DNA from 2 places in the Acidovorax sp. GW821-FHT09B03 genome. Region 1 is predicted to be linked to the other one. Evidence: predicted binding sites of a transcription regulator. Region 1 holds the regulator's gene; the other holds the start of a gene.
What was found. Region 1 encodes sigma-54, which starts transcription at its own class of promoters, with help from an activator protein. Its sites were predicted from a motif close to TGGCANGNAANCTGCTTT; they were not measured.
Positions count from the first base shown of each region.

Region 2: a site for sigma-54 is predicted at 3,047-3,064, ahead of AC07PA_RS24395 (TorF family putative porin). Genes of this name have one in related genera too.

Region 1 is NZ_JBWKPP010000008.1:242,503-246,541, reverse strand. Features, by position in the region: gene lptA (lipopolysaccharide transport periplasmic protein LptA) at 1-57, shown strand, start outside; gene lptB (LPS export ABC transporter ATP-binding protein) at 54-836, shown strand; gene AC07PA_RS16975 (RNA polymerase factor sigma-54) at 900-2,501, shown strand; gene AC07PA_RS16970 (VOC family protein) at 2,502-2,888, opposite strand; gene AC07PA_RS16965 (hypothetical protein) at 2,891-3,439, opposite strand; gene AC07PA_RS16960 (thioesterase family protein) at 3,866-4,039, shown strand, end outside.
Region 2 is NZ_JBWKPP010000016.1:126,034-130,072, reverse strand. Features, by position in the region: gene AC07PA_RS24415 (DNA-processing protein DprA) at 1-512, shown strand, start outside; gene AC07PA_RS24410 (hypothetical protein) at 509-1,183, shown strand; gene AC07PA_RS24405 (hypothetical protein) at 1,556-2,440, opposite strand; partial or broken gene AC07PA_RS24400 (magnesium chelatase domain-containing protein) at 2,522-2,886, opposite strand; gene AC07PA_RS24395 (TorF family putative porin) at 3,101-3,811, shown strand; gene glnK (P-II family nitrogen regulator) at 3,857-4,039, shown strand, end outside.

The sequences.
Region 1 (4,039 bases):
CCGGCACCGGGCACGACCCTGCGCCCCAGCAACAGCCTGAGCGGCGGCGCCAAGTGAGCGGGCCCGACGTGAGCGCCGTCGCCGGCTCACCGGCGGAAAGCCGGCTGGAGGTGCACCACCTCGAAAAGTCCTACGGCAGCCGCAAGGTCGTCAAGGATGTGTCGCTGGTCGTGCAAAAGGGCGAGGTCGTGGGGCTCCTGGGCCCCAATGGCGCGGGCAAGACCACCTCGTTCTACATGATCGTGGGCCTGGTGCGCAGCGATGCCGGTGACATCCGCATCGATGGCCACTCGGTGGCCCACATGCCCATCCACCGGCGCTCGCGCCTGGGCCTGTCCTACCTGCCGCAGGAAGCCTCGATCTTCCGCAAGCTCACGGTCGAAGAAAACGTGCGTGCCGTGCTCGAACTGCAGCGTGGCGAGGATGGCCAGCCGCTGCCGCGCGCGGCCATCGAGGAGCGCCTCACGGCCCTGCTCACGGAGTTGCGCGTGGAGCATCTGCGCGCCTCGCCTGCGTTGGCCCTGTCCGGCGGTGAGCGCCGCCGCGTGGAGATCGCCCGCGCGCTGGCCACGCAACCACGCTTCATCCTGCTGGACGAGCCGTTTGCCGGCATCGACCCCATTGCGGTGATCGAGATCCAGCGCATCATCGGCTTTCTCAAGGCGCGCGGTATCGGCGTGCTCATCACCGACCACAACGTGCGCGAGACGCTGGGCATCTGCGACCACGCCTTCATCATCAGCGACGGCCACGTGCTGGCCCAGGGAACCCCGTCCGAAATCGTCGACAACGCCGAAGTGCGCCGGGTGTACCTGGGTGAACACTTCCGCATGTAGCAGACCGATGGACCGCACGTTCGCCATGCACCTGCCTTCGCGGCAGCCCACCGGGGCTGTGCGATGAAGCCCGGCCTGTCACTGCGCGTATCGCAGCACCTGGCGCTCACGCCCCAGCTGCAGCAGTCCATCCGCTTGCTGCAGCTGTCCACGCTGGAGCTGGGCCAGGAGGTCGAGCAGATGCTCGACGAAAACCCCTTTCTCGAGCGCAATGCCGACGAGGCGCCGCGCGAAGAATTCGGCGTGGACACGGCCGATGCGCCCGTGCAGCCGGACGACTACAGCGCTGACGACGCGGTCTATTCCAACGCACCGGGTTCCAGCACGCCGAGCGAGTCGGTTCCCGATGCACCCCAGAGTGACGCGGAACTGGGCAGCAGCGCCAGCGACGAGCCTGACTGGAGCGGCGATGGCACCGTGGACGTGTCCCCCAACGATGCCGAGTGGGGTGGCGATGCGCCGGCCCGCAACCGCAACGATGCCGAGGGCGACGAGGCCGACGCCACCGAGCTGGCCCGCACCCATGAATCGCTGACCGCCTTCCTGCACCGCCAGGCGCTGTCGCTGCGCCTGTCCGAGGTGGACCGCGCGGCGCTGCGCTTCCTGATCGAATCGCTCAACGACGATGGCTACCTCGAGGAGCCGCTGGAAGAGCTGGCCATCGCCCTGGCCGGCCCGGACGACCTGGAGCAGATCGAGGAGCTGGTGCACCGCTTCACCGTGGCGCTGCGCCTGCTGCAGAGCCTGGAGCCCGTGGGCGTGGGTGCACGTGGCCTTGGTGAATGCCTCACGCTGCAGCTCACGGCCCTGGCGGCCGACGAAGACAGCGATGCCGACCCCGACACCGTGCAGACCGCGCTGCGCGTGTGCCAGCAGCCGCTGGAGATGCTGGCACGCCGCGACATCCGCCGCCTCACGCAGCTGTGCGGCGACGGCGAGGAGCGCACGCGCGCCGCCATGGCCCTGATCGCGCGGCTGGAGCCGCGTCCGGGGCGCAAGTTCGTCGATGTGGAGCGCAACATCATCGTGCCCGACGTCATCGTGCGCAAGGCCGGGCGCGCCAATGGCCGCGACGGGCAGCACAACTTCATCGTGGCCCTGAACCCCGACGTGATGCCGCGCTTGCGCGTGCACGACATCTATGCCGGCGCCCTGCGTGGCCACAAGGGCGGCGAGGGCCACCAGGCCATGCAGCAGCGGCTGCAGGAGGCGCGCTGGTTCATCAAGAACATCCAGCAGCGCTTCGACACCATCCTGCGCGTCTCGCGCGCCATCGTCGAGCGGCAAAAGAGCTTCTTCACCCATGGCGAGCTGGCCATGCGCCCGCTGGTGCTGCGCGACATCGCCGACGAGCTGGGCCTGCACGAGTCCACCATCAGCCGCGTGACCACGGCCAAGTACATGGCCACGCCCATCGGCACCTACGAGCTCAAGTATTTCTTCGGTTCGGGCCTGGGCACCGAGACCGGCGGCAATGCATCGAGCACGGCCGTGCGTGCCCTCATCAAGCAGTTCGTCGCGGCCGAAAGCCCGGCCAAGCCGCTGTCGGACAGCCAGATCGCCGAGATGCTCAAGGAGCAGGGCATCGAGTGCGCGCGCCGCACCGTGGCCAAGTACCGCGAGGCGCTCAAGATCGCGCCGGCCAACCTGCGCAAGGCGCTCTGATCAGGGCAGGCTGCGGAAGGCCCGGCTGGAGATGCTGACGGCATTGCCGTCCGGGTCCTTGGCGTTGGCGAACGCATAGCCGTTGGCCTGGTGCGTGGGGCCGAAGGCCAGGTCCTGCGCCAGCGCATGGGCCTTGAAGGCTTCCACGTCGGGCACATGAAAGCACAGCTTCACCCCCGCTTGGCCCAGCTTCACGCTCTTGGCCGCCTGGTGTATGAGGATGCTGGCGCCGCCCTGGGGGGCATTCAGTTCGATCAATCCTTCCACCACCTCGCCCGTGGTTTCCAGGCCGAAATGCGTGCGGTAGAAGGCCGCAGTGCGCTGCATGTCGCGTGCGTAGAGCATCACGGTGCCGAGGATGGGCGGCACGGAAGAAGAGGCCGCCACCATCAGGGCGCTTTCGTGGCCGGTGCGCGACGCAGCGAGCGCAGCAGCTCCAGCGCCTGGGCCGTAGGCTCCTGCGGAGCGCCGTTGACAAGCACCGTGAAGGTCACGCGCAGCTCGTTCATGCCCAGCACGCCCTGGGTCAGGTGCTTGTAGCCGTCCGGCTCGGGGGCGCGGTCGGTGGCCGAGAAGTAGTAGCCCACCTTGCCCGCGGCACCCAGGTCCTTGAGGGGCAGGTCGCTCTCGACGGCCTTGGGCCGGGCCCGGGTGGCACCGGCCTGGACCAGCCCCCGCAACTCGTCGGCGGTGGGGGGCCTGGGCGCGCTGCCCACAGGCCAGATGGGCGTGATGAGCATCTGCAAGGCCTTGGCATCAGGGCCGCTGATGGCCACCGAGGGCGGCAACTCCCCGTGCGGGCGGCGGACCTGGACGCGCCATTGCGCGGGCAGGTCGATCACCAGATCGTCGCGGCCGGGCAGGGCAACGCGCAGTTCTTCGGCGAGAACCGGCAGGCACAGGAAAAAGGCAATCGAAGCGAGGGCAGTGCGGAGCATGAAGTGGAAGAGGGGGGGTTATGGGCGTTTGGCAAAGACGGCGTCGTAGGACGGGGCGCTGAAGCCGTTCACCCGCTGGCCATTGTGAGCAGCACCGGCACGCCGCGCGCACCCAGTTGCGCAAAGGCGGCCTTGCCGGTCCACGGATTCGTAGAGCGTCTGGGCATGCGCCGTGCCCATGAGCGCAGCCGCAATCAGGGCGAGGGTCAGGCTGCAGCGCAGGGTGTGCATGGGGCTCCGGGTAAAATCGGCTATTCCAGGAGCATAAGAGACTTCTGCCGCTCCGAGGCCCGCCGGGGCAAGGCCTCACCCGTATGGGCCATTCCTGCCGTCCGGCCTGCAGCATCCTGGATGCCCTTTGCGGGCTTCCTTGGGGCGCCTTGCCTCCGGTTCGCTGTCTTTTCTCGACCCTCTGTTTCCCTGCCCATGGCCCGCATTGTTTTCGACCTCCCCGCGCATTTCGGTTTTGCCACCGAGCTGCAGATCTACATCAGCCATGTCAACCAGGGCGGGCACCTGGACAATGCGCAGCTGCTGAGCCTGGTGTCCGAGGCGCGCGTGCGCTTCTTCCAGTCGCTCGGCTACCCCGAGGCGGATGTG
Region 2 (4,039 bases), on a different contig from region 1:
AAGAGGGTGCTGCACGTACTCGGAGGTTAGTACGAGCTTTGGTTGAGCATGACTTCACCGTCGTTTCTGGTCTGGCCAAAGGTGTTGATACTATTGCGCATACTACCGCGATAGAGGCAGGTGGACGAACTATCGCGGTTATTGGAACGCCCATTGGGGAATTTTATCCGAAAGAAAATGAAAGTTTGCAGAGGCGAATTGCTTCGGATTATCTTCTGATCAGTCAGGTGCCGCTTCTCCGATATAGGAAGCAAGATTATAGAATGAATAGATTCTTCTTTCCGGAAAGAAATAAGACAATGTCGGCACTTACAAATGCAACTATCATTGTAGAAGCGAGTGAGACTTCCGGTACATTGATTCAAGCTACAGCTGCGTTGAATCAAAATAGAAAATTGTTCATTCTTGAGAGCAATTTTCACAATGAAAGCATAACGTGGCCTGCCAAATTTGAGCGCCAAGGGGCAATCCGCGTTCGTGAGTTTGATGATATTTTGATAAACTTGCAATGAATGATCGATTTAAGCTTGTTGGGCCCATCGAGCGTCAGCAGCATTTTCATTTGAATCAAGGGAATACTTGCTATTTCTTTGGCGACTATACGCCGCATGAATATACAAATGGTGAGCGAGCTAGATTTTCTGAAACAAATCAGTTTATTGGGAATTTGAAGAAGTCCGTGGCGCGAAAAGATTTTCCCGACTGGAGATATAAGCTTGCTGCCATTGATACAGCTTCGCTGAGGCTATATAGAGCCTTTAAATGGGATGCGCCAGGAATGCAAACAGCAACATTTGTTCCTATGCCGCCTTCAAAAGTGAAAGGAGACCCCCTTCATGATGATCGAATGCTTCAAATACTGAGAAAATTGAGCAATAGGCTTACATTTGGTCTTGATGTAAGGGAGCTACTTATTTCTGACGGCAGCTTGCGCGCGAGTCATGAAAATATTGATAGGCCATCCCCTATTACAATTCAGCGGTCCCTTTCGATAGATAATGCCGTGGCTGGACATCCCCCTATGCCAAGCGCATTTTATATTTTTGACGATGTGCTAACAACGGGTGCGCATTTTATCGCAGCATCAAATCTCGTTGGCGCTAGGTTCCCCGGCGTTCCGATATATGGATTCTTCTTTGCTCGTACGGTGCGACCAAGCGTGTCTTTCGATTTTGTCGAGTGACTTCCATTGAGTGACTAGCGATAATTTGCTCATAGAAAATCAGCTTCCAATCCTTCCAGTCCTCCCAGCTTAGGAGCAGATCCTTCAGCCTGTCCGCAATCAGAGCTCTAAATATTCCTCTTTTGACCGGCGCCTCTTGCTGCAATTCAGACGTCGAGTGCAGACGCCTGTAGCTTGCCAAGCTGAGCAAATCGTCTGCAGCAGGCGGAAAGTCCGAAGACTAGTGCGAGCGGGCAGGGACTCGTCGTTTGAACCGAGTTAGCCTCGTGATGCTCAGCCAATCGTACCGGGCGCCGTAGCGCTACAAAATGACGAATTTGCGCGCCTTTGACGCATGCATCTTATGGCTGAGACTAAGTCCGATGTCATTGCTCACTTGCGTGGAAAATCGATCGGTTTTTCCAGTAGGGATGAAATGAAACCGTTAATCGTTGTCTCTCCGCCGCCCAAATTATTATAAACGCCAACAACTCGAGGGGCTATAGATGTCTTGGCATCGTAAATTTTCGCTTTAATTGAAGCCAGGGCGAGTATTGAATTTTGAATTGTGGATTCACTGACTTCGCCAGGCATTGGAATCAAACCTGAAATCTCCGAGCCACTTACCCCTAATGTTTGAACAACTAGCGTTCCAGAAACCTGTTGGGCTTTTGCGGCAGCGCCTATTGCAAACAAGTTACCTAAATCCACTGTCCCCTTCTTAACATAGATGCTAGCGGTAAGGCGCAAGCCTACACCAATGTACACGGGGACAATTGCGTTACCTTTGCCTTTATCTACAAGAGTGGCAATTCGATTGCCTTTAGTATCCTTTTCAGAGAGTGCAACGGAAAATGATTCAGTTCCAAACTTGATATAGTCGAGAACCACAACATAGTTGTTCCCTTCTACACCAATTTTCGCAGGACCAAAATTTATTCCTCCGTCTCCAGACACAGATCCCACCGCTATTCGGATTGTCTCATCTGACATCAATTCAAATGCTTTTGCCCTATCTACACCAACCACTACGGGTAGAGGATCGAGCGGGTGATACCCGTAGCTGCTAGCCTTTTTAGGTTCCCCGAGCGTGTCTGGCACAGTGAATTGGGTAGCACAGCCACCGAGGGCAAAAATCATGAGCAAAAGAAGAAATCGTTGCACTACCAGCCTCCATTTGTAATTTGGTGTAACTTTGAAGGTATTTGAAAATGCATGGACCTGCAAGTTTTTTTTGGCAATCGCAGACCATGACAGCAAAATTGTGGGGTGACGCATATGTAGGTCAGTACACCTCCCCACTTGCGGGATGGGCGCTGGTGGCATCCAAGACAATTCCTGCATGATCTAACTGCACTCACCACGTCCAGGGCGCAGCTCGCCCGACAGCGAGAGTTCGCCCGCGAATTCATGGTCCGCTAGGCGGCTGCCGTCGATCTGCCCGCTGGCGGCGAGGATGCCCAGGGCGATGGGCAAGTCGAAGCGGCCCGAATCCTTGGGAAGGTCGGCCGGCGCCAGGTTCACCGTGATGCGCTTGTTGTGGGGAAACTCCAGCCGGCGTTCTGCAGCGCCGAGCGCACGCGCTCGCGGGCCTCCTTGACCTCCACCTCGGCCAGTCCCACCAGGGTGAAGCTGGGCAGGCCGTTGGCCAGGTGCACTTCAACGGTGACGGCGGGCGCCTGCAGCCCCAGAAGGGCGCGGCTTTGCACCAAAGCAAGACTCATGGACGACTTTCTCCCCAGATGGGTGCGTTTTATGGTGCACTGGCGTGAAATGTTTCACGATCGCACCATGGTGGTGCGCGCCTGCAATCCCCTCAACCCTCACTTTAATAGGGAATCCCCATCTGTCCCGGCCCCGGGCGAATTGCGTGGCGATGGCGCATGGCACGGTCCATGCTTAAAGCGCTTGTCCCTACTTTGTCCAACCGGAGGAAACATGACCCGCGCATCCATCAAGTTCCTGGGCGCTGCCCTTGTCGCAACCCTGCCTCTGCTGGCCAGCGCCCAGCTGACGGGCAACGTCAGCCTGACCACCAACTACAAGTTCCGTGGCCAGGACCAGGATGCCTCCAAGGTCAAGGCGGTCAAGCCCGCCATCCAGGGCGGCTTCGACTACGCCTTCGGCGAATCCGGTTTCTATGTCGGCAACTGGAACTCCAGCGTCGACTGGCTCTCGGGCAACTCCATCGAGTCCGACATCTACGGCGGCTACAAGTTCAAGGCCGGCTCCGTCGACCTGGACGTGGGCCTCCTGACCTACATCTACCCCGGCAACAGCAACGGCAACACCACCGAAGTCTATGGCGCGGCCACCTTCGGCCCCGTGACGGCCAAGTACTCGCACACCCTGTCCAAGGATTACTTCGCCTACGCCGGTCCCGGCTTCAAGGGCCGCAACACCGGCTACCTGAACCTGGCGTTCTCCCAGGAAGTGGCGCCCAAGATCACTGCCAAGGCCTCGGTGGGCTACACGCGCTTCGGTGGCGACATCGCTGCCCCCAACTACCTGGACTACAGCGTCGGCGGTGCCTACGACTTCGGTTCGGGCCTGTCGCTGGGTGCTGCCGTGGTCGGTGCCAACAAGAAGGACTACTTCGGTCCCGTCAACAAGTCGCGCGTGATCGTCACGCTGACCAAAACCCTGTAAATCTTTGAGGGGCGCATGGTGCGCCCCTTCCCGGAGGAACCAAAAATGAAAATGGTGACAGCCATCATCAAACCCTTCAAGCTCGACGAGGTGCGTGAAGCCCTGTCGGACATCGGGGTCCAGGGGATTACGGTGACCGAAGTCAAGGGTTTCGGACGCCAGAAGGGCCACACGGAGTTGTACCGCGGCGCAGAGTACGTGGTCGACTTCCTGCCCAAGGTCAAGATC